One region of the Thiorhodovibrio frisius genome, then DNA from elsewhere that is predicted to be linked to it. Evidence: predicted binding sites of a transcription regulator. Region 1 holds the regulator's gene; each other region holds the start of a gene.

What was found. Region 1 encodes sigma-54, which starts transcription at its own class of promoters, with help from an activator protein. Its sites were predicted from a motif close to TGGCANGNTNCNTGCTT; they were not measured.
Region 2: rsxA (electron transport complex subunit RsxA) is a predicted target of sigma-54. The motif match lies at 2,741-2,757, and genes of this name have one in related genera.
Region 3: cowN (N(2)-fixation sustaining protein CowN) is a predicted target of sigma-54. The motif match lies at 3,724-3,740, and genes of this name have one in related genera.
Region 4: Thiofri_RS21730 (flagellar hook-length control protein FliK) is a predicted target of sigma-54. The motif match lies at 3,291-3,307, and genes of this name have one in related genera.

What each region holds. Positions count from the first base shown of each region.
Region 1 is NZ_CP121471.1:5,049,886-5,055,488, forward strand. It holds gene hprK (HPr(Ser) kinase/phosphatase) at 1-597, opposite strand, end outside; gene ptsN (PTS IIA-like nitrogen regulatory protein PtsN) at 594-1,070, opposite strand; gene hpf (ribosome hibernation-promoting factor, HPF/YfiA family) at 1,197-1,562, opposite strand; gene Thiofri_RS23030 (RNA polymerase factor sigma-54) at 1,674-3,182, opposite strand; gene lptB (LPS export ABC transporter ATP-binding protein) at 3,324-4,076, opposite strand; gene lptA (lipopolysaccharide transport periplasmic protein LptA) at 4,073-4,609, opposite strand; gene lptC (LPS export ABC transporter periplasmic protein LptC) at 4,602-5,216, opposite strand; gene kdsC (3-deoxy-manno-octulosonate-8-phosphatase KdsC) at 5,346-5,603, opposite strand, start outside.
Region 2 is NZ_CP121471.1:805,067-810,669, forward strand. It holds gene Thiofri_RS04015 (RnfABCDGE type electron transport complex subunit D) at 1-57, opposite strand, end outside; gene rsxC (electron transport complex subunit RsxC) at 62-1,513, opposite strand; gene rsxB (electron transport complex subunit RsxB) at 1,513-2,103, opposite strand; gene rsxA (electron transport complex subunit RsxA) at 2,100-2,675, opposite strand; gene nifL (nitrogen fixation negative regulator NifL) at 3,150-4,895, shown strand; gene nifA (nif-specific transcriptional activator NifA) at 4,930-5,603, shown strand, end outside.
Region 3 is NZ_CP121471.1:1,852,875-1,858,477, forward strand. It holds gene glgB (1,4-alpha-glucan branching protein GlgB) at 1-2,059, shown strand, start outside; gene dacB (D-alanyl-D-alanine carboxypeptidase/D-alanyl-D-alanine endopeptidase) at 2,117-3,649, shown strand; gene cowN (N(2)-fixation sustaining protein CowN) at 3,818-4,087, shown strand; gene Thiofri_RS08655 (rhodanese-like domain-containing protein) at 4,257-4,685, opposite strand; gene Thiofri_RS08660 (peptide chain release factor 3) at 4,806-5,603, shown strand, end outside.
Region 4 is NZ_CP121471.1:4,760,550-4,766,152, reverse strand. It holds gene fliG (flagellar motor switch protein FliG) at 1-477, shown strand, start outside; gene Thiofri_RS21745 (FliH/SctL family protein) at 474-1,409, shown strand; gene Thiofri_RS21740 (FliI/YscN family ATPase) at 1,406-2,800, shown strand; gene fliJ (flagellar export protein FliJ) at 2,817-3,266, shown strand; gene Thiofri_RS21730 (flagellar hook-length control protein FliK) at 3,407-4,444, shown strand; gene fusA (elongation factor G) at 4,502-5,603, opposite strand, start outside.

The DNA.
Region 1 (5,603 bases):
GGGCGGGCAGCGTCCCTCAATGATCTCCGGCGCAACCCGAGCGAATTCAGGCGCGTCATCGGCGATCAGTCGGTGGCCGCGCGCGATCAGCTCAAGCGCCAGTTCACTCTTGCCGATGCCGGGGTCGCCGACCAGCAGCACGCCCATGCCAAGCACCTCGAGAAAGACGCCATGCAAGGTGATGCGCTCAGCAAAGGCGTAGGTCAGCACATGTTGCAGGTGCTCGACAAGGTCCTGGTCGTTCAGGCCCGAGCCCAGCAGGGGCGTCTGTTCCCGCTCTGCAAGTGCGCGAAATTCCGGGTCAGGTTCCAGCCCGTCAGAGAAGATGACCGCAATGGGTTGGGCGGTAAAAACCCGCGTCATCATGTCGGCGCGGGCGTCCGGGTGCAGATCGCCTAAGTAGGCGGATTCGGCCGGGCCGATAATTTGCACCCGGTTCGGGCGGATGCAGTTCATGGAGCCCACCAACCGCTGGCGCGGTGATTGGGGCGGATTAGTGAGAGGAATGGGCTCTGGCGGAGGCTCAAGCACCCAGCGCAGCTTGAGCGGCTTGCTCAGGCTGTCGACAAGTCGCTGCAGGGAGTCGATAGCTTTCACGCGACTCCGTTGGATGCCGACAGAGATGCCTGGGTGAGAATGTCGAGCAGTGCCTGTGGGCTCTCGGCGCTGCGCAGGCGCTGTCGGAGATGATCCTGGTTGAAGAGTTCCGCCAGCTTGGCCAATAGTTGCAGATGGGTCTCGTTGGCGCCCTCAGGCACCAGTAGCGCAAAGGCCAGGTCAATCGGTTGGTCGTCGATGGCATCGAAGGGGACGGGCTCGGCGATCTGGATGAAAGCGCCAATGGCGTCCGTGATCTCCGCCACGCGCGCATGGGGCAGCGCCACGCCATGACCGAGGCCGGTGCTGCCGAGGCGTTCGCGCTCGAGCAGGCGGTCGAATACCGCCTCGCGGCTGAGCTGGGGCTGCTCGCCAACCAACAGCTCGGCCAAGGTTTCAAGCAGCCGCTTCTTACTGCTGATGCTGGCCCCGGCGAGCACCCGGTGCTCGACGATAAGTTGCGGGGGAAACATGTGCGCTGGCTCTCCGGTGGACGAAACAAAAACCGGAGCCAGCATGACCGGCTCCGGTATGGGTCATCAGTGAAGGATGTCGGTAGGTTCGTTATTTGGACAACGGGTCAAGCAATGCGTTTGACCTCAGTCCTCCTCAAGCGCTTCCGATGCTGCCTCGTCGGTAGCGGCAAGTTCGGCGCTGGCCACTTTGGCACCGGGCGCGCGATGACTTTGGCGCTTTTCCTTGTACTTGAGCACCTGACGGTCGAGCTTATCGATCAGCCCGTCAATGGCGGCGTACATGTCCTCGTGCGTCGCATCGGCATGAACGTTGGCGCCATTGACGAGCAGGGTGGCTTCCGCCTTCTGGCGGAGCTTCTCGACACTCAGGATGACGTTGGCGTTGATGACATGGTCGAAATGGCGCTCCAGGCGGGAAAATTTACTATCGACATAGTCTTTGAGTGGTTCGGTAATGTCGACATGATGCCCGGTGAGCTTGATTTGCATAGGTTATGACTCCTGAATGGTCGAACGCGGCGATGGCCGGTGCAATGACTGGGGAATTTCATCACAAAAGAACCCTGGTATGAAAACCCTCTGTAATGAAAACCTCTGGCGTCATGCGAGCCGCTTGCGCTCGTTCGAGGGCGGGATGCCCATGGCTTCGCGGTATTTGGCGACTGTTCGTCGTGCCACCTTGATGCCCTGATCCGACAGAACCTCGGCAATTTTGTTGTCACTCAGAGGCTTATTAGGCGTCTCTGCGGCGACCAGTTTGCGGATAAAGGCGCGGATGGCGGTCGATGAACACTCACCCCCTGAAGTGGTGTTGACGTGACTTGAAAAGAAATATTTGAACTCGAAGGTGCCCCTGGGGGTGTGCATGTATTTCTGCGTTGTCACGCGCGAGACGGTGGATTCATGCAGCTCCAGCGTCTCGGCGATGTCGCGCAGCACCAGCGGGCGCATGGCCTCTTCGCCAAAATCGAAAAAGTCCTGCTGCAGCTCGACAATTTTGGTCGCTACCCGCAGCACGGTGTCATTGCGACTCAGCAGGCTTTTGATAAACCACTGCGCCTCTTGCAGATGGGATTTCAGGCACTGATTGTCGGCGGCCTTATCGGCACGCCGAATGAGCTGCCTGTAACTCTCGTTGACGCGAATTCGCGGCGTGGTATCCGGGTTAAGCTCCACTGTCCAGCGGCCGTGGCGACGGCGCACCAGCACGTCGGGCTTGATGTATTCCGGTTGCACCTCGGTCACGGCCGACCCTGGGCGCGGGTTCAGGGAGCGGATCAGCGTCAGTGCCTGGCCCAAGTCATCGTCGCTGAGCTTGGTGCCACGGCGCATGGCGTCCAGATCGTTGCGCCCCAGAGCATCGAAATGGTGCTCGCAGATGCTCAGGGCATGGTCGCGTCGCGGCTGGTGATCGGTCAGCTGACGCAGTTGCAGGATCAGGCATTCGCGCAGGTCGCGTGCCGCGAGACCCGGCGGATCGAAGCTCTGGATGCGATGGAGCACGGCTTCAATCTCGTCCGGCTCAAGTTCCGGGTCGTTCAGAATCGCGGGCAATTCGCTCAGGTCCAGATGCAGGTAGCCGTCGGCGTCAATGGCGTCGATCAGCGCCTCGGCAACGGCTTGGTCGCGCGCGCCGAAACGGGTCAGGTTGAGCTGCCAGTCGATGTAGTCATGCAGCGTCTGCGGGCGCGAGCGCTGGGCGAAGAGGTCGAAATCATTGCTGTCGCCGGACTGGCTGCCAGATTGAGCACCGGATTGGGCACCGCTGCTTGGCGCGTAGCTGTCGGAGGTATCGGCGAAAGTGTCGGTCCATTCGCTGTCGGTGGGCAACTCGTCGGGCATGCCGTCGCGCTCGGGGCGCAACGAGCTATCGAGTCGCGCCTCTTCGAGACGCTGCGCGCTGGCCTCATCCTGATTCAGGCGGTCTTCGCGGGTGCCTGGCTCCGGCAGGTCGTCATCGGCGTTCTCGAGCATCAGGTTGGACTCAAGCGCCTGCTGGATTTCCTGCTGGAGATCCAGGGTCGAGAGCTGCAGCAGCTTAATCGCTTGCTGCAGCTGCGGCGTCATCGTCAGCTGCTGGCCGAGGCGCAGTTGAATGGTCTGCTTCATCGCGACGCCTTCAACGGAACTGCTGCGGGCAGCGGGACTCCGGCGGGATGGGCATAGACAGATGCTTGGACAATGAATGAAATTTGCATAGGGCAAATTTGATTGTAGCTGATCTTTGCCAAGTCGACGCAAAGCCGAGCGTCAAAGCCGGAAATGCTCGCCAAGATAGACCGCGCGCACCTGGGTGTTGCTGAGCAAGGCCGAGGGCTCACCTTCGGCAATCACCTGCCCATCGCTGATGATGTAGGCGCGATCACAAATATCGAGGGTTTCTCGCACGTTATGATCGGTGACCAGCACGCCAATACCGCGCTCGCTCAAATGGGTGATAATTTTTTTAATGTCGACCACTGCGATCGGGTCGACCCCGGCAAAGGGCTCGTCAAGCAACATGACTTTCGGCTCGACGGCAAGTGCGCGGGCAATTTCCAGGCGGCGGCGCTCGCCTCCCGACAAACTGAGAGCCAGAGATTGGGCGATATGCGCAATGCCAAGCTCATCGAGCAGCGCCTCGCAATACTGGCGGCGCTGGTGGTCGTCGAGTTCTGGGCGGGTTTCGAGCACCGCCATCAGGTTGTTTGTTGCGCTCAGCTTGCGGAAGATGGATGGCTCCTGGGCCAGGTAGCTCAGGCCGCGCCGGGCGCGTGCGTGCATGGGCGCGAGGGTGACATCCTCGCCGGCAAGCAAAATGCGCCCGGAATCAGCGCTCACCAGACCGACGATCATGTAGAAGCTGGTGGTCTTGCCGGCACCGTTGGGACCGAGCAAACCGACAACTTCACCAGCCCTGACGGTGATATCAACACCATCGACAACCCTGCGACGGCGATAGCTCTTGGCCAGACCTTCGGCCTGCAAGGCCAGAGCGGCCTGAGTGTGCGAACCGGGAGTCATTCCTTTGGCGTGATGGTGATTTTGACGCGCTCGTTGCCCTGCGCATTGGCGCCGGCGGTGACGCGCGCGGTGGTGCGATTGTATACGATGCGGTCATTGGCAAAGCGATCCTGACCTTGGATCAACACGGCGCGATCAATCAAGGTGATTTCGTCGCGATCCGCATCGTATTCCATTCGTTGCGATCGCCCCAAAACCGGTTCGGTCTCGCCCTCGGGTATCTGTCGGTAGCGTGCCGGATCGCCCACAGCAATAATAATGCGCGGCTGGCGGTTTTCACGGTGCTGGACTTCGACCTGGTCGGCAAGAATGCGCAGGGTGCCCTGCTGAATATCGACATTACCGAAGTACCAGCTTTGCGCGGTATTGTCGTCGAATTCGACGGCATCGGCTTCGATAAACAGCGGCTGCTCCTGGTCGCTGTCGAGCGCGAAGACCGGTGCGCCAGTCAGTATTGTCAGACAGAGCAGGGTCAGGGCCAGGCTGGGGCCAGGAATATGCTTGAGTCTCATGGCAGCAATCGATTCAGTCATGACGTTGGTCGGCGGGTGGCGGGGCTGGCGTCTCGCTTGTTACCAATCTGGAACGCACGCGTCCAACAAACTCGCCGCGCATCGGCTCACTGTACCAGAAGCGCATGCCGTCAATGGCGGTCATGCGGTCTGCCCCGCGGTCGAGTTCGATGAAACGATCAGTTTCGGCGCGCTCATCATCCGGAAAGACCTCGATCCAGCTGGTCGCGAATGCGATGGCCTCCTGGTCGGACGCGGCGGCGCGTCGTGCACGGACTTCACCACTCAGCACGATTCGCTCATTCCCGGCGGAGATCCAGCCGCGCTCGGAGCGGATATGCCAGGGCGGAGCCTGGTCATCGTAAAGCCGCAGGCGAGGCTGGTCGAGTTCGTTACTGTCGTCATCCGGGTAATGACGCAATTGTTCGGCCCTAAGTCGACGGGCGGGCTGTCCATGAATATCGAGTTCCAGCGCGCGCACACCGTCGACGACATAGTCGGGACGCCGGCCGTCTTGCAAACCAGCGGGCGAGGCCGGTTGTTGACTGGGCTGGGCAAACCACAGCCCGAGCAGCCCGAGCAACACGAACACTGCGGCGAGTAACAACTGACGGGGTTGGGCGAACATGGATGCTTACCCCGAAACAGCCGCTTTAATGACCAGGGTTAAGGTGGCCGGGATCATAAGCACTCTCCTGAAACAGCAGCTTTGCTCCTCCGGGGTGGCTGGAACCAGGAGACCGAGTATCGCCACGGCCTAAACCGCCTTAAGAGGTGGGAGATAACGAGCGAGCATGGGCTCGAGGGTATCCTGGGCGCGCATGATGAACTCGCAGACCTCGCGCGCCGCGCCGCGGCCGCCGGGGTTTTCCGTCTGCCAGTGGCAATGCGCCTTGACCAGCGGATGGGCATCCGCAACCGCGACGCCAAGCCCGACCTGAGACAGAATGGGGAGGTCAATCACATCGTCGCCGACATAAGCAAAGGCGCTGTCGGCAAGCTCCAAACGCGCCTT
Region 2 (5,603 bases), 1.2 Mb from region 1:
CGCGACGCTGGTCTGCGCATGGGTGTGGGGGCTGGCGGCATAGGTTGGGGCTAGCATTTTGTCAATCACTCGCTGCCGGTTTTGCGGCTGGCTTGCGCTTCGCCATTGCCGCGCGCTTGGCCTGCTTGATGGCCTCCATGCGTGCTGTGCGCTGGTCAGCCAGGCGCTTGGTTTCGGTCTGTTTCTGCTTGATACGGTCGCGCTCGGCCATGGCGCCCTTGGCGTGCACAAAGTACTGCACCAGCGGTAGGTGCGCCGGGCAGGCATAGGCGCAGCAGCCGCAGCTGATGCAGTCGAGCAGGCCCGCATCCACCGCGCGTTTGGGCTGACCGGCGCGCACCAGGGCGGCCATTTCCAGCGGCACCAGGCCGCAGGGACAGACCTCGACGCATTTGCCGCAGCGGATGCAGGCGGAGGGCTCGCGGATGCGCGTCTCGGCCTCGGTTAACGCCAGAATGCCGTTGGTGCCCTTGATTACCGGCGCGCGCGCACTGGAAATGACTTGCCCCATCATGGGCCCGCCGCTAACCAGGCGCGCGGGTGGCTCGGCAAAACCGCCGCTGGCTTCGATCAGGGTCTCGATGCGGGTGCCGATGGGCACGCGCAGATTGCGCGGCTGGCTGATGGCACCGCCGGTGATGGTCACCACCCGATCAATCAACGGGCGTCCGTCGCGCAGTGCCTGATGCACGGCAAAGGCGGTGGCCGGGTTGTGCACTACTACGCCGATGTCGGCGGTCAGGCCCCGCGCCGGGGTTTCCTGACCGGTCAGGGTCTGCACCAGATGCTTTTCCGAACCCATCGGATAGTGCATCGGCAGGCCGACGATTTCGAGACCGCCATGCCCGACTGCGGTGTTTAGCATCGCCTGCTGTGCCTGGGGCTTGTTGTTTTCAATCGCGATGATGATGCGCGCGACACCCAGCGCATAGGCCATGATGCGCGCGCCATCGACAATAGCAGCGGCCTGCTCGCGCATCAGCCGATCATCACAGGTTAGATAAGGCTCGCATTCGGCGCCATTGATTACCAGCCTGTGCAGCTCATAGCGGTTGCGCAGATTGAGCTTGACCGCTGCCGGAAAAGTGGCCCCGCCCAAGCCGACCACGCCGGCGGCGGCGACGCGTCGGGCGATTTCTTCAGGCTCGAGCGCGAAGGGATCAGCCACGCCTTCGAGTCCTTCAACCCAGCGCTCCTCGCCGTCTGGCTGCAAGGAGATGGTGCGTACCGACAATCCCGAGGGATGATTGGCCGGATAAAGCCCGATGCCGGCGATACGCCCCGAGGTTGGCGCATGAATGGGCGCAGAGACCGGCCCTTGGGCGCGGGCGATTAGCTCACCCTTGGCAACCTGCTGGCGGCGCTCGACCATGGGGTTGGCGGCGGCGCCGATATGCTGCTGCAAAGGCAGGTGGAGCAACTGTGGTAAGGGAAGCGGCTCAATCGGGCGCTCGGCTGACAGGCTTTTCTGATCCTGCGGATGAACCCCGCCGCGAATGCTGAACAGGCGCATCAGAGTGCCACCCCATCAGCATTGAGTGTGACCATGATCGGCGCGCTTGCCTTGCCTGCGTTGGAATTGGCTTGCGGCAGTGGCCAGTACCAGGTCTGGGGCGTGTAGCCAACCGGGCGCATTTCGATGCACTCGGTCGGGCAGTCGGCAAAGCACAGCTCGCAACCGGTGCAAGCATCGGCAAAGACGGCGTGAATCATGTCCTTGGCCCCCAGAATGGCATCGGTCGGGCAGCGTTTCAGGCACTTGGTGCAGCCGATGCAGGAGCGCTCATGAATGAAGGCCACCATGGGCACTTGCTCGGCTACCGCCGAGGCATCGAGAGTCACGCCCAGCTTCTCGGCCAGTGCCTCGGCCAGTGCCCGCCCGCCCGGTGGGCAGCAGGTGACTGCGGCCTCGCCAGCCGCTAGTGCCGCAGCCGCCGGCGCACAGCCAGGATAACCACACTGACCGCACTGCGAGCCTGGCAGTAGGGCCTCGATTTCTGCCTCCAACGGGTTGGCCGGCACGCGCAGAAAGCGATCAGCGATCCCGAGCAGGGTGCCCAGGGCCAGGCCGAGTGCGGTCAGACTGAGGATGGCGCTGATCATGCCAGCCCCGCGAAGCCCATGAAGGCCAGTGACAGCAGCCCGGCCACGACAAATGCAATGGGCGAGCCTGCAAAAGCGTCCGGTACTTGGGCCAGCGCCAGGCGCTCGCGCAACCCCGCAAAGAGCACCATCACCAGGGTGAAGCCGAGCGCTGAGCCAAAGCCGTAGAGCAGGCTTTCGCTAAAGCCGTGCTCCTCCTGCACATTGAGCAGCGCTACGCCGAGCACCGCGCAGTTGGTGGTGATCAGCGGCAGAAAGATGCCCAGCACCTGGTAAAGCGCGGGGGAGATTTTGCGCACCGCCATTTCGGTAAACTGCACCACGGCGGCGATGGCCAGGATGAAGGTCAGAATGCGCAAAAAACCGATGCCCAAAGGCTGTAGCAGCCAGTGCTCCAGCAGCCAGCTCGCCGCCCCGGTCAGGGTCAGCACAAAGGTGGTGGCCAGGCCCATGCCCAAGGCGCTGTCGAGCTTGTTCGACACGCCCATGAAGGGACATAAGCCTAAGAATTTCACCAGCACCACGTTATTGACCAGCGCGGTGCCAAGAATCAGCAGCAGAGCATCGGACATGGCAATCAAGACTAAAAGGCAGTGGTGGTCTGTCGGGCGGGCCGACGCAGCAGGTCTGCATGATTAAGCAAAGCCGGTGCCAATCGCCTGTGAGCCTTGTCGTGGGCGGCTGGCAGGCTTTTGCAGCGCCTGGCAGGTTGCCCGGCTTGTCGCGGACGTCACAGGTATCTCGGGGGCAGCCCTGTCTTTGTTGCCTTTCCGACAAGCTGGCCCTTATCCTCGCGCGTGTCGAGATTGCGAAGTCCGGAATTGGTCCTGATTTCTGTTTTGGGGTGGCATGAACCAGGCGGCTCAAGCTGAGTTTGGTCTTCACCCACGAGCGGCGCAGCTATCCAGCATGGCGGATCGACGCTGGCGCGAGTTCTGCTTTATGCTGTTGCTATCTTCATAGAGGCAGGCTGGCCACTTTGCGGTCGGTCGGGAGCCGGTCAACAGGGCTCAGCCAAGGCGCACAGATGCTGGAGGAATTCACTCGTGGCTGGATCAAGATTCGCCGAAGCAGAGGTTAGACCTGATGTCGGGTCCGATGTCGGCGCCCATGGTGGGGCCGATTCCGCATCGGGCGCAGGAACGGATGTCGGGTCTAGCATTCGGCCACCAACGGCAGAAGAGCAGCAGGCCTTGAACGCCTTGGCCCAGTTTCTCGCCACCCCGCCGGTCGGCACCCCGCCCGAAGTGCTGCGCGTGCTGACGCTGATGGCGGGCGATCCGGGCGCGCCCCTGCCGCCGCGGGTGTATTTCGAGACCGTCGAGCAGGCGCCGGTGGCCATTTCCATCACCGACGACAAGGCCGATATTCTTTATGTGAATGCCGCCTTCGAGCAGCTCACCGGTTACAGTCGCGACCAACTCATCGGTCGCAATCAGTCCATCCTTTCAAGCAATGCCACGCCGAGCAGCATCTACCAGCAACTGTGGCGCACCATCCAGAGCAAAAACACCTGGAAAGGCATTTTGGTCAATCGCACCCGGGATGGTGGCGATTATCTTGCTGAGCTGATTATCTCCCCCGTGCTCGATGCTGGCGGGCGCATTCGGTTTTTTCTTGGCATGCACCGCGATGTGACCCGTGAGCATCGCCTGGAAGCCGATCTGCGCGCGCAGAAGATCCGCAGCGAAGCCGTGCTGAATGCCGCCCCGGTGCTGGTCGCGCTGCTCAATGCCGAAGGGCGAGTGGTGCTCGATAACATGGAATACAAAAAGCTCCTCGGCGATCTGCGCGGTGAAGAGCCGGTCGCAGAGCTGCGCCGGGCCTTGATTGAGCAGGCCGGCTTTGATCCGCTCGAGCGGGTGTTGCACGGCGATGGTTTCAAGGACGTTGAAATCAGCCTGATGCTCCCCGGCAGCAGTGCACCGCGCTGGTTTTCCTGCTCTGGCGTAGCAGTGAACGAATCCGACGCCAGCGTGCGCGGCTACTTCGGTGCAGCCGATGAAGGCGAGCATCGGTTGCTGTTGTTGGCCAACGATGTCACTGCGCGTCGGCGCGAAATCGACCGGGCCCATCTCGAGCATCTGCGCGCGCGCCTGGCCGAGCAGCAACTATCAGAAGGAGTACGCGAGGCGTTGGCCGCAGCGAGTTATCAGATCGAACAGCCGCTGAATTTGATTCGCGCCGCCACCACTATGTTTGGTGATCGCGACGGCGAAATGGGGCTGTTCATCGAACAATTGCGCCAGATCAGCGCCGCCAGCGAACGAGCGCTGGCCACCCTGCACGCAGCCTTGCCGAACGAGGCGCCGGAGGCGGGCGTGATGGTCAATATCAACGAACTGCTGCGCCATGTGCTGGAGCTGGAAACTGACCGGCTGCTGGCCGCTGGTGTGGTGATCGACTGGCAGCCGGCCATGCAACTGCCGGAGCTGTCTGGACATCGCAACCAGTTGCGTTCCCTGTTCAAATATCTGATTGACAATGCCCTGCAAGCCCTGCATGAAAGCCGCTGCGCGCAGCGCGAACTGCGCCTGGCCACGCGCACGCTCGACGACTCGGTCGAGGTGGTCATTCAGGACAATGGCCCTGGCCTGCCAGCGGCTGATCGGCTCAAGGCGTTCGAGCCCTTCTTCGTCGGTTGGCGGCGCCGGCGCGGACGGGCCGGTATGGGGCTCGCGCTGGCGCAGGAAATTGTCAACCAGCATGGCGGTACCATTGAGATCGACGACGCCTTTCAGGACGGCTGTCGGATCAAGTTGGTGCTGAGTCACGCCCCGTCACAGGAGTAACAGCGCGATCGTGGTGGACACCAGGATGCAGAGCATGAAGCAGACCGATGCGAACGGCAGCGAGCCGGGCGCGCGTGCCCGCTTGACCCAGCTTGAGTCCCAGCTCGAGACCCTGTTTGAGGTCAGCCGGGTGCTGAGCCGCTCGCTCGACCTGCACCAGACCCTGCGCGCGCTGCTCAAGACCTTGCACGAGCGCGGCGGGTTGGAACGCGGCATCGTCTGCCTGATGGATGAGGACAGCGGCGAGCTGATGCTGAGCGCCATCCATGACGAGGTTGCCGAGCCTTTCGAGACTATCCGCTATCGCCCAGGGGAGGGGGTGATTGGGCGTATTCTGGAAGCCGATGAGCCCTGGATCCTGCCGCGCGTCGGCGACGAACCGCGCTTTCTTGATCGGCTCAATCTCTACGACCGCGATCTGCCATTCATTGGTGTGCCTATTCGCTTAGGCGAGGAAGGCGCCATCGGGGTGCTGGCCGTGCAACCGCCAGATCGCGATGGTCTGCTCGAGGAGCGCGCGCGTTTTTTGGAAATGGTCGCTAATCTCATTGGCCAAGCGGTGCGGCTGGCGCGCACGGTAGCCGCGGAGCAAAGCGCCCTGCGCGAGGAACGCGACAAGCTGCGTCGGCATCTCAAGGGCGCCCATGGTTTCGAGAACATTATTGGCCACACCCAGCGTATGCGCGTGGTGTTTGACCAAGTGCGCCA
Region 3 (5,603 bases), 2.2 Mb from region 1:
CCACCAACGTCGCCTTGAAGGGACTGGGGAGAGGGGCGAGGATGGCATAGAGGGCTTCGCCTTCGCGGTCTGGGCGCCGAGCGCGGCGCGCGTTAGCGTGATCGGGGAGTTTAACGACTGGGATGGGCGTGTTCATCCGATGCGCGTTCGACCGGGTACTGGCGTGTGGGAGTTGTTCATCCCTGGGCTCGCGCCAGACCAACTTTATAAGTTTGAGATTCGCGATCAGGCTGGTCTGCCGCTGGTCAAGATCGATCCCTATGGCAACGCCTTTCAGAAGCGCCCGGAGACGGCGGCGATTTTGCAGGGGCCGAGTGCGTTTCAATGGCGCGATGCGCAATGGCTGGAGCAGCGCGCCAAGCGTAACTGGCAAGAGCAGCCGCTGTCCGTCTATGAGGTGCATCTGGGCTCCTGGCAGCGCGCCGAAGATGGCGGCTTTCTGAATTATCGGGATTTGGCCGAGCGCCTGGGCGATTACTGCGCAACCATGGGGTTTACCCACATTGAGCTGATGCCCGTCACTGAACATCCGCTCGACGCCTCCTGGGGCTATCAGGCCACCGGCTATTTTGCGCCGACTGCTCGTTTTGGCACTCCGGACGATTTTCGTTTTTTTGTCGATCATCTGCACGAGCGCGGCATTGGCGTGCTGCTTGACTGGGTGCCGGCGCACTTTCCGCGTGATACAACGGCGCTCGGGCGTTTTGATGGGACGGCGCTGTTTGAGCACGCTGATCCGCGTCAGGGTGAGCACCGCGACTGGGGAACCTACATCTTTAATTTCGGGCGCCATGAGGTGAAGAACTTCCTGCTCTCAAGCGCGCTTTATTGGCTGGATGAATATCATATCGACGGCCTGCGCGTCGATGCCGTGGCGTCCATGCTCTATCTGGACTATTCGCGCAAGGAAGGCGAATGGATACCGAATAAATACGGCGGTAATGAAAATCTCGATGCGATTGAATTTCTGCGGCAGTTAAACACAGTCACCCACGAGCAGCATCCTGGCACCCTGATGATTGCCGAGGAGTCCACCTCTTGGCCGCAGGTTTCGCGCCCAACCTACTTGGGTGGTCTCGGCTTCAGCATGAAATGGAATATGGGTTGGATGCACGACACACTCTCCTATATGGAGAAGGACCCCATCTACCGCCATTACCATCATGACCTGCTCACCTTCGGGCTGCTCTATGCCTTTACCGAGAACTTTGTGCTGCCTTTCTCGCACGATGAAGTGGTTCATGGTAAGCGCTCAATGATCGACAAAATGCCGGGTGATGCCTGGCAGAAATTCGCCTCGCTGCGGCTGCTTTATACCTTCATGTATGCCTATCCGGGCAAGAAGCTGCTGTTCCAGGGCTGTGAATTCGCCCAGGGGCAGGAATGGAACTTCGACGAGGCACTCGACTGGTATCTGCTCGAGCGCCAGCCGCACTTGGGTATCAAGCAGATTGTTGCGGATTTAAATCGGCTGTATCAGGACTTGCCGGCGCTTCATCAGGTGGATTTTGACAGCAGTGGTTTCGAGTGGATTGACTGTCACGATAGCTCCCAATCGGTGTTGAGCTTTGTGCGCAAGTCGAAGGATCAAAAGCAGATTGTCGCGGCTGCCTTTAATTTCACCCCGGTGCCGCGCGAGAATTATCGCATCGGTGTGTCGCGCGCCGGTTTCTACCGTGAGGCAATCAATTCCGATGGTGCCTTTTACGGCGGTAGCAATGTTGGCAATCAAGGCGGTGTGCATTCCGAGGCATTGAGTTGGATGGGGCGAGAACACTCCATTCCCATTGCTCTGCCACCACTGGCGGGCGTCATCATGGTGTTGGAGCCTGATGAATCCCTCGCAGCCGATGAGCCGGCGATCGGCAAGGCTGCGGTGCGGCCGGAAGGCGACCCCCAGATGGACCAGGCCAGTGGTCCGAACAGCGATCAGGCCAGGGATCAAGCAAGTGAAACCACCAGCGCGCTGGCGCCGGGCGCCGATGCCCCGAATTCCGCCGAGCCATCGCAGGCGCCATCCGGGGTTGTGGCCGATTCTGAAACCCAGCGTCCGGGCTGAATGTCGGCTCTGGTTGCCAAAGGCACTTGGCCGAAGCGGGGACAATCAGGCCGTCGAATGATGCTGCCTGTTGCCCGGCTGCTTGATCTGTTCCTGATGGCAGTGCGGACGGTGTCGTTCGCATTGGCCATGAGCTTGATCCTGGCTGCGGCCTTGTTGACGACAACGGGCGCGCGTGCCGCTCCCGCCACCACCTTGCCGGGCAAGCTTGATGCCCAACTGTCCGAATGGGGGCTCGACATCAGCCAGGTTAGCGTTTATGTGCGCGCTGTCGATGCCGAGGAGCCGCGATTGCTGGTCAACCCCGAGACGCCGCGAGTGCCGGCATCGGTGATTAAACTCCTGACTAGCATTGCCGGGCTCGACATTCTTGGTCCGAATTATCACTGGGCAACCGATGTGTACGTTGATGGCCGCGTGGTCGGAGGGCAACTTCAGGGCAATCTCTACATCCAGGGCTATGGTGACCCCTATCTCACAGCCGATGCCTTTGCCGGCATCCTGCGCGCGTTGCGCGTCAAGGGGTTGATCGCCATCGAGGGAGACGTGGTGCTCGATAACAGCTTTCTGGCCCCGCCGGAACAGGAGCGCGGCGACTTTGACGGCGCTGCCCAGCGCAGCTACAACGCCCTGCCGTCGGCTTTGAGCGTCAACCGTCAGGTCACGGACATTCACATCTACCGCGACTGGGTCAATAACGGTGTTGGCGTCTATACCGAGCCGCCGCTGACCGGGGTCGAAATCGTCAATGAAGCGCGCTTGGTCGACGCGCCCTGCGCCCGGCGTTATCACAATCCAATCGCGACCTTTATCCCAGCCACCGAAACCGCCGGTCCCAAATTGCGTATCTCTGGCACCTTTGCCGATGAATGCGGCGAGGAGCAGGTCGGGCGGCTGCTGCTCACACCTGAGCAGCATGCCGCTGCCGCTGTGGACGCCTTGTGGCGGGATCTGGGCGGCAGTATTGGCGGCAAGATTCGCCTCGGCAAGGTGCCCAAGGGCGCGCGTCAGTTCCACCGCGCGCTGTCGCAGCCGCTGGGAGTCATTATTCGCGACATTGACAAAAACAGCAATAACCTGATGGCGCGGATGCTGTTTTTGACTCTTGGCGCGAGCGAAAAAGGGGCTCCCGGTACGCTTGAGAAATCCCGCGATACCATCAATGCTTGGCTCAATAAGCGCGGCCTGCCCATGCCGGAGCTGGTGGCCGACAATGGCTCCGGCCTGTCGCGCGAGACCCGCATCAGTGCCGGCAGTCTGGGCGAACTGCTGAGCTGGAGCTACCGCCAGCCGTGGATGCCCGAGCTGCTGGCCTCCATGTCTATCGCCGGTGTCGATGGCACCACCCGCCGGCGTCTGCGCCGCGAGCCCATTGCCGGGCGCGCGCATCTCAAGACTGGCACTGTGCGGGACGCAAGCTGCATTGCCGGCTATGTGCTCGACCGCAACGACAGGCGCTGGATTGTGGCAGTGCTGGTCAATGGTCAGGATGGCCAGGCTCTGGGTGCCTGGCGCGGCCACGCCGTGCACCACGAGATTCTCCGCTGGGTCTATCGCGGGGCCCCCCTGCCAACCGACAGCGGCGACTAATAGCCTTTTGCCGAGAAAGAATCCTGACGGTCTGGGCCGAGAGCCCCTGGGCAAGCCAAAGCCCGGCCCATTGTTTGCCCGTTTTTTGCTTAAGAATCCGACAGTCTTTGGCAATGATAAACGCAAGCAGTAGGAGTCACACAGGATATGATGGGTGCAAGTCAAACAGTGGATCGTTACATCAGCTTTGAAGGGATCGACTGCGATCAGCGCGCACAGCAGCTTGTCGCTATGGTGCGTCACCGCATTGCGGAATTGGGGGAAGGCTCACAATGGACCGGCTATTTTGTGACAAAACTGGCCGAGGCTGAGCAGCGCGGACAGGATGAGTTGTTCTTTGTCGGCAGCCACGTGAATGCACTACGCGAACTGTTCGCGCTAGACGACGATGAGCAGGGCAATGAACTTCTCGAGGCCCTGGAAGAAGAGTGCTGCTGAGAGGCCCCTCCCTCAGCCGCCAAGCAGCGCGAGAATCCGCCCACGGCCAATAGGGCCGGGGCTGATCGAACAAGGTGGCGGATATTGGCAGTATCGCGTTCGCCGCACAGCAGTGAAAGGCGAGTGTCCGCCAAAGATCGGCAAGTGGGGCAAGTCAGGCGCGGTGCTTTCAGCATTGCTCCCAGGGCAGTCCGCGAAAACGCCAACCACCTTGACTGCTGCGGTGATGGTGTTCGTCCAGATCCCCCTCGAATCCCTCATCGACATGATAAACCGCGCTTAGTCCGTCTTGAATCAGCGCCTTGCCGGCTTCCAGCGAGCGCTTGCCACTGCGGCAGATCAGCACCACGGGCGCGCAGAGCTGACCGGGCTCGCACACCGCGCCGCCCAGCAGCAGCTTGCGAATCTCGGTGGCGAACTGAGGGTTCACGGTCCAGTCCGGCTCGTCGATCCAAGGCACATGCACGGCCCCTTTGGGGTGGCCGACAAACAGAAATTCCATGGTCGAGCGAATGTCCACCAGGATGGCCGCCGGATGTTCGGTGAGCAGGTCCATCGCTTCTTGTGGGGTCAAGCTGTGTGGCAAGTCGGTGGTCATCTGAGTGTTCTCCTTGTAGGGGTATTTGATGCAATTTTTGTTTTCATCCGCGTCGCGGTGGCCGATCCAGGTCGGCAAGCGGTATCATGGCGGGTTTTTCCGCACTTGAGAACCGAGATCATGTCCCAGCTCTCGCCGCTTGAGGCGCAGCTTGTCAAGCGCCGCACCTTCGCCATTATCTCCCACCCGGATGCTGGCAAGACCACACTGACCGAAAAGCTGTTGCTATTCGGCGGCGCCATCCAGATGGCCGGCACTGTCAAGGGGCGCAAGGCCGCGCGCCATGCGACTTCGGACTGGATGGAGCTGGAAAAGCAACGCGGTATCTCGGTGACTTCCTCGGTGATGCAGTTTCCCTATGGCGAGGCTATCGTTAATCTGCTCGACACCCCCGGCCATGAGGACTTTTCTGAGGACACCTACCGCACCCTGACCGCTGTGGATGCGGCCTTGATGGTGATCGACGTGGCCAAGGGTGTCGAGGAGCGCACCATCAAGCTGATGGATGTGTGCCGGTTGCGCAACACGCCCATTCTCACCTTCGTCAATAAGCTCGATCGTGAGGGACGCGACGCTATCGAGATTCTCGACGAAATCGAATCCGTACTGAAAATCCAGTGTGCGCCTGTGACCTGGCCAATTGGCATGGGCAAGCGCTTCAAAGGCGTCTATGACCTGCGCCATGATCGCACCCATCTGTTCAGCGCCACCCACGGCGGGCGTATTCAGGAAGGCGAGGTGATTGATGGTCTCGACAATCCGCGCCTGGATGAAATCGTCGGCGACCAGGCCCAGGAACTGCGCGATGAACTCGAACTGGTGCAGGGCGCCAGTCACGACTTCGATCATGCCGACTACCTGGCTGGCATCCAGACGCCGGTGTTTTTTGGTTCTGCGATCAACAATTTTGGCGTCAAG
Region 4 (5,603 bases), 290 kb from region 1:
GACGAAATTCTCGAAACTCAGCTCGCCGGCAAGAGCAGTGCGCAGTCGTCGCTGATCGGTGGCGAGCAGGCGGCCGCCAACATTCTCAACTTTATGGACGGCTCCAAAGAAGCTGTGGTCATGGAGGGCGTGTCCCAGGTCGACGAGGATCTGGCCGAGCGCATCCAGGAGCTGATGTTCGTCTTCGCCAACCTGATTGATGTCGACGACCGAGGTATTCAGACGCTGCTGCGCGAGGTGTCCACTGATAATCTGGTGATCGCGCTCAAGGGCGCGGACGAGGAACTCAGGGACAAGATTTTCAAGAACATGTCCAAGCGTGCCGGCGAGATGCTGCGCGAAGACCTCGAGGCCAAGGGACCGGTGCGTTTGAGCGATGTCGAGTCGGCGCAGAAAGAAATCCTCGCCACCGCGCGGCGCTTGTCCGAGTCTGGCGAGATCGCGCTTGGTGGTAAAGGCGGGGAGGCCATGGTGTGACAGCCCAAGCCGCCTTTGTCGATGAGGTCATGTGGGCTGAACAGGCGGAAGGCTTTGAGGTCGAAACCTGGGAGCCGCCTTACTTTGGTGAGTTGCCGCAGCGAGAACCGGAGGTCGAGCATCATCTGCCGACGGCAGCCGAGGTGGCCGCCATCGAGGAGGCCGCGCGCGAGGCGGGCCATGCCGCCGGATTCGACCAGGGCTACCGGGAAGGCAGCGAGCGCGGCCAACGCGAAGCCGAGCAGGAAACGCAGGCGCGCGCGGACCGCGAACTCAAGGCGTCGGTAGCAGCGCTCGAGAGCATCGCGCGCGAGCTGGCTGACCCGCTGGAATCCGCAGCCGATGACCTTGAGCCCGAACTCCTGACCCTGGTCACCACGCTGGCCGAGCGCGTGATCATGGCTGAGCTAGATAGTCGTGCTGAATTGGTTCGTGGCGTGTTGCATCAGGCATTGGGGAAATTGCCCGCGCGGCACGTTCAGGTGCGGGTACGTGTGAACCCCGAAGACCTTGCGGTGGTGGAAGCCTATGCTGAAGATCAGGGCGAGAACATTCGCTGGTTGGCCGATGCCGAGGTAACGCGCGGCGGTTGTTTGGTTGAAAGCGGCCCGAGTCGCATCGACGCCAGCGTCGAGACGCGCATCGCGCAAGCGGTCGATGCCATCTGGGGCGAGCTGAGTCGCCCGCCAGCGCAGCCGATCGAGCAGGCTGAGGAAATCCAGCAAGCCGAGGAGATCGACGAGATCGACCAGGCCCCGCAGACGTCTGCATCCCTGCCTTCAGCAGCTCAGAGTGGGGGCGCACAGGGCGGCGACACAGAAGAGGCAGCTGAGCAGCAGGCTGGCCACACAGGCGCGCACACGACTGGCCAGGTAACTGGCGAGCCGGCAGCCGCAGATGCCAACCCCTTGAACGAAGGAGTCTCGTCATGACGGAAAGCATCCAGCAGTTGCGCCAGCAGCACAGCGGCGATCTGGTCAAGGGCCTGCGCGAGCGCTTGCGCGAGTCCCAACAACGGGTCGCGCGGGTGCCAGACCCGCTGCCCGAGGGGCGCCTGTCGCGCATGGTCGGCATGACACTCGAGGCCGAGGGCGTGCGCCTGCCGGTTGGCGGGCGCGCAGCCATTCACACCGCTAGCGGCGAGCGACTGCTGGCTGAGGTGGTCGGCTTTCATGGCGAAAAGACCTTTTTGATGCCCGAGGGCAAGCTTGAGGGCGTCGCGCCCGGCGCGCGCATCGAGCCATTGGAGCAGGCGCGGCTGATCGGCGTCGGCCCCGAGTTGCTTGGGCGCGTCATCGACGCCAACGGCAAGCCGCTCGATGACCTGGGACGTATCCGCGCCTCCGACCACATTTCCATTGAGGGCCGGCCAATCAACCCGCTCAAACGCGACCCGGTGCGCACGCCGCTCGATGTCGGTATCCGCTCGCTCAACGGCCTGCTGTCAGTCGGCCGTGGTCAGCGCCTGGGCCTGTTTGCCGGCAGTGGCGTGGGCAAGAGCGTGCTGCTCGGCATGATGACCCGCCACACCGAGGCCGATGTGATCGTGGTCGGGCTGATCGGCGAACGCGGCCGCGAGGTGAACGAATTCATTCACGACATCCTTGATGTCGAATCGCGCAAGCGCACCGTGGTAGTGGCGGTGCCAGCCGACCAGCCGCCACTGCTGCGCCAGCACGGCGCCTGGGTGGCCACCGCCATTGCCGAGTATTTTCGCGACCGAGGGCTCAATGTGCTGCTGCTGGTCGATTCCTTAACCCGCTTTGCCCAGGGCGCGCGCGAGATCGCCATGGCCATCGGCGAGCCGCCGGCCACCAAGGGCTATTCCGCATCCGTCTTTGCTCGCTTGCCGCAGCTGGTGGAGCGCGCCGGCAATGGCGACAAGGGCGGCGGTTCCATTACAGCGTTCTACACCGTGCTTGCCGAGGGTGATGACCAGAACGATCCCATCGTCGATGCCGCGCGCGCCATCCTCGATGGCCATGTGGTGCTCTCGCGCGCCATCGCCGAGCGTGGGCGCTACCCGGCCATTGATGTTGGCGCCTCAGTTTCGCGCGTCATGGACTCCCTGATCGACGACCAGCATCGCCAAGCTGCGCATCACTACCGCAATCTCACTTCAACCTATGAGATGAACCGCGACCTGATCGCCGTCGGCGCCTACCGTCAGGGCGCTGATCCAGTGCTCGACGAGGCGGTGGCCATGCGCAACAAGCTTGAGGACTATGTGCGCCAGAATCGCACTGAGCGGGTGACCTTCACCGAGGCGCGCGCGCAGTTGTTCGGACTCTTTGGCCTGACCGAGGCCAAGGCCGCCGCATGATGCCGGGCCAGCTTCCATGAGTGTCAAACGCTTTCAGCGCCTGCTTAAGGTGCGCGAGATGATCGAAAACCAGGCCGCCGTTGGCCTCGCCGGGCGGCTCGAGGAACTGCGCCGGGCGGATGGGCAGCGCGGTCAACTTGAGGAATTGCTGGCGTCCTATCTGAACACCGGCGTGCCCGATAGCGTCATTGGCATGAAACAAGTCGCGGAGATGCGCGGGCAGCTGCGCACGGCAATCGAACAGCAAGAATTGCGCGTCGCCGCCGCCGAAGCTCGGGCCGAACAAGCCCGAGAGGTTTGGATGGACAAGCGCCGCGACAGCATGTCGCTTGAAAAGCTGATTGAGCGTCGTCGCCAGGTCGAGCAGGTGACGGAAAATCGACGCCTGCAAGGGGAGCAGGACGCCTGGGCCACGCGCAAAGCCTTCGAGCAGGTGCAGACGGGGGACAATGATGAGAGGCGCTGACGTCTGGCACAAAGGATTATTTTCCGGCATAAAAATTGCTCTTATTCCGGTGCGCCGGTTGCAATCAAGCCGGTATTGACCAAGGGATGGGGCAATGAGATCAACCGGGGACATCGGTTCGAGCAAAGAGGCATGACATCATGATGGGAACCCAGAACGCGGCGGTCGAAGGCCGCTCGGGCGCATCCGCCCTAGTCGGGGCAAAGGGCGCGCCGGCATCCGGCGAGCTTGGCGAAGACGGCGAATTTACCGGGGCGCTTGAAGAACAACTCGGCGGGCTCCTAGTCGAACTTGGCGTCGATCCCAAAACGCTTGAGGGCATGGACATCGAAGCCATGCTCGCTCAGCTCCAGGCGCTGCTGAAGGGGCAAGTGGATGCCGCCGGTGGCGATACTTTGCCGCTGTTGGACGCCGAGGCGTCGGGGGCGGACATTTCCCTGGATGCGGAGATGCCCCTGGATGCGGAGATGTCCCTGGGTGCTTTGCTGAAGGGCGATGCAGAATCAGGCCCAAGCCCCGAAGTGCAGGCAGCCCTGGCGGCGCTGCTACAGCAATGGTCCGGGCAATCCGGCGCGGAGCTTGGGGATATCGAGGCGCTTTCCAGTCGCATTGGCCAGGCCGGCGGTGATGTCTCGGCAACCGATCTGCTGGCCTTTCTTAAAGCCTCGCTTGCCACCAGCAATCGCAGTGGTGCCGAGCAGGGAAATGCCGCAGCGGAAGGGGCCAAAACCCTGGATCTCACCCGCTTGCTCACACCCGACGGCGCTCGGCAGTTGGCGGATCGTCTGTCGCTCATCGCCCGAGCACGCGATGGCATGGCCGAGATCAAGCTCAGTCCGCCAAGCCTGGGCGCGATGGAAGTGCGGGTGACCATGGAAGCCGATAAAGCCCATGTGCATTTCGTCTCCGCCAATCCCGCCGTGCGCGAGGTTCTAGAGGCCGCGCTGCCAAAATTGCGCGAGGCATTGGCCCAGGATGGCCTGTCGCTGGGAGATGCGTCCGTTTCTGATCAGCCGCCACAAAGCCGCGACGAGGCGGCCGGGGAGGGTGTCGCTGCGGGCGACGGCGAAGGAGGCGGCGATGCCGACAGCGAGCAGGAGGCGCTGCTGGCAGCCGAAGGCGCAGTTGCCAGCAGTACCCTGTCTCGGTTAGCGCGCAAGCTCGATTTGTTTGCCTGATCTCGCCAACCCGCTTGGCCGCAACCAAGCGGGCCTGTTTCTCCCTTCTTCCGGATATCAGTCCTCGGCGCGTTGGAAGGCGTCGCTCAGTTGCTTCTGCACATTGCCCGGTACGGGCGCATAGTGGCTCAGCTCAATGCCATAGGTTCCCTCGCCGCCGGTCAGGGACTTCAGCCGCGATTCATAGCTATCCAGCTCTGCCAGCGGCACCTCGCCATCAATGGCCACCCGGCCCAGAGTCTTGGTTTCGCTGCCATTGATGCGCCCGCGCCTTGAGGACAGATCCCCGGCGAGATCGCCCATGGCGCTGTCCTGGGCGACAATGCGAATTTTCACCACCGGTTCCATGACCACCGGCTTGGCCTTTTCCACTGCCTCGATGAATGCCTTGCGCCCGGCGGTGGCGAAAGCAATGTCTTTCGAATCCACCGGATGGAACTTGCCGTCATACACTGTCACCCGAACATCCTGCATCGGGTAACCGGCCACGGCGCCTTCTTCGAGCACCTGGCGCACGCCTTTTTCAATCGAGGGGATGAACTGCCCCGGGATGCTGCCACCGACAGTGGCATCGACAAAGTCAAAGCCACCGCCCTGTTCCAAGGGTTCGACGCGCAGAAAAACCTCACCAAACTGCCCGGCACCGCCAGTTTGTTTTTTGTGGCGATGATGCCCCTCGGCCTTGCCGGTGATGGTTTCCCGGTAAGGGATCTTCGGCGGCCGGGTTTCCACCTCAACGTGAAATTGCTCCGACAGGCGGCGCATCAGCACCTTTAAGTGCAACTCGCCTAAACCCCGCATGACGGTCTCGTTTGCGGCTGCGTTGTGCTCGACGTGGAAGCAGGGGTCTTCATCTTCGAGCTTGTGCAGGGCATCGGTCAGCTTTTGCTCATCGCCGCGCTTGGTTGGCGAAATGGCCAGGCCGAACAGGGGCACCGGGCACTCGATGCTGTCGAGATGAAAATGGTCTTCATCATGGGAGTCGTGCAACACGGCATCAAAGTGAATGTCGTCGACCCGAGCCACCGCCAGGATGTCACCCGGCACGCCCTCGTCGACCTCAACCAACTCATTGCCATGCAGCCGGAAGAGATGATTCACCTTAAAGGGTTTGCGCGCATCGCCAATCAATAACTGGCTGTTCGGCACAATGCGCCCC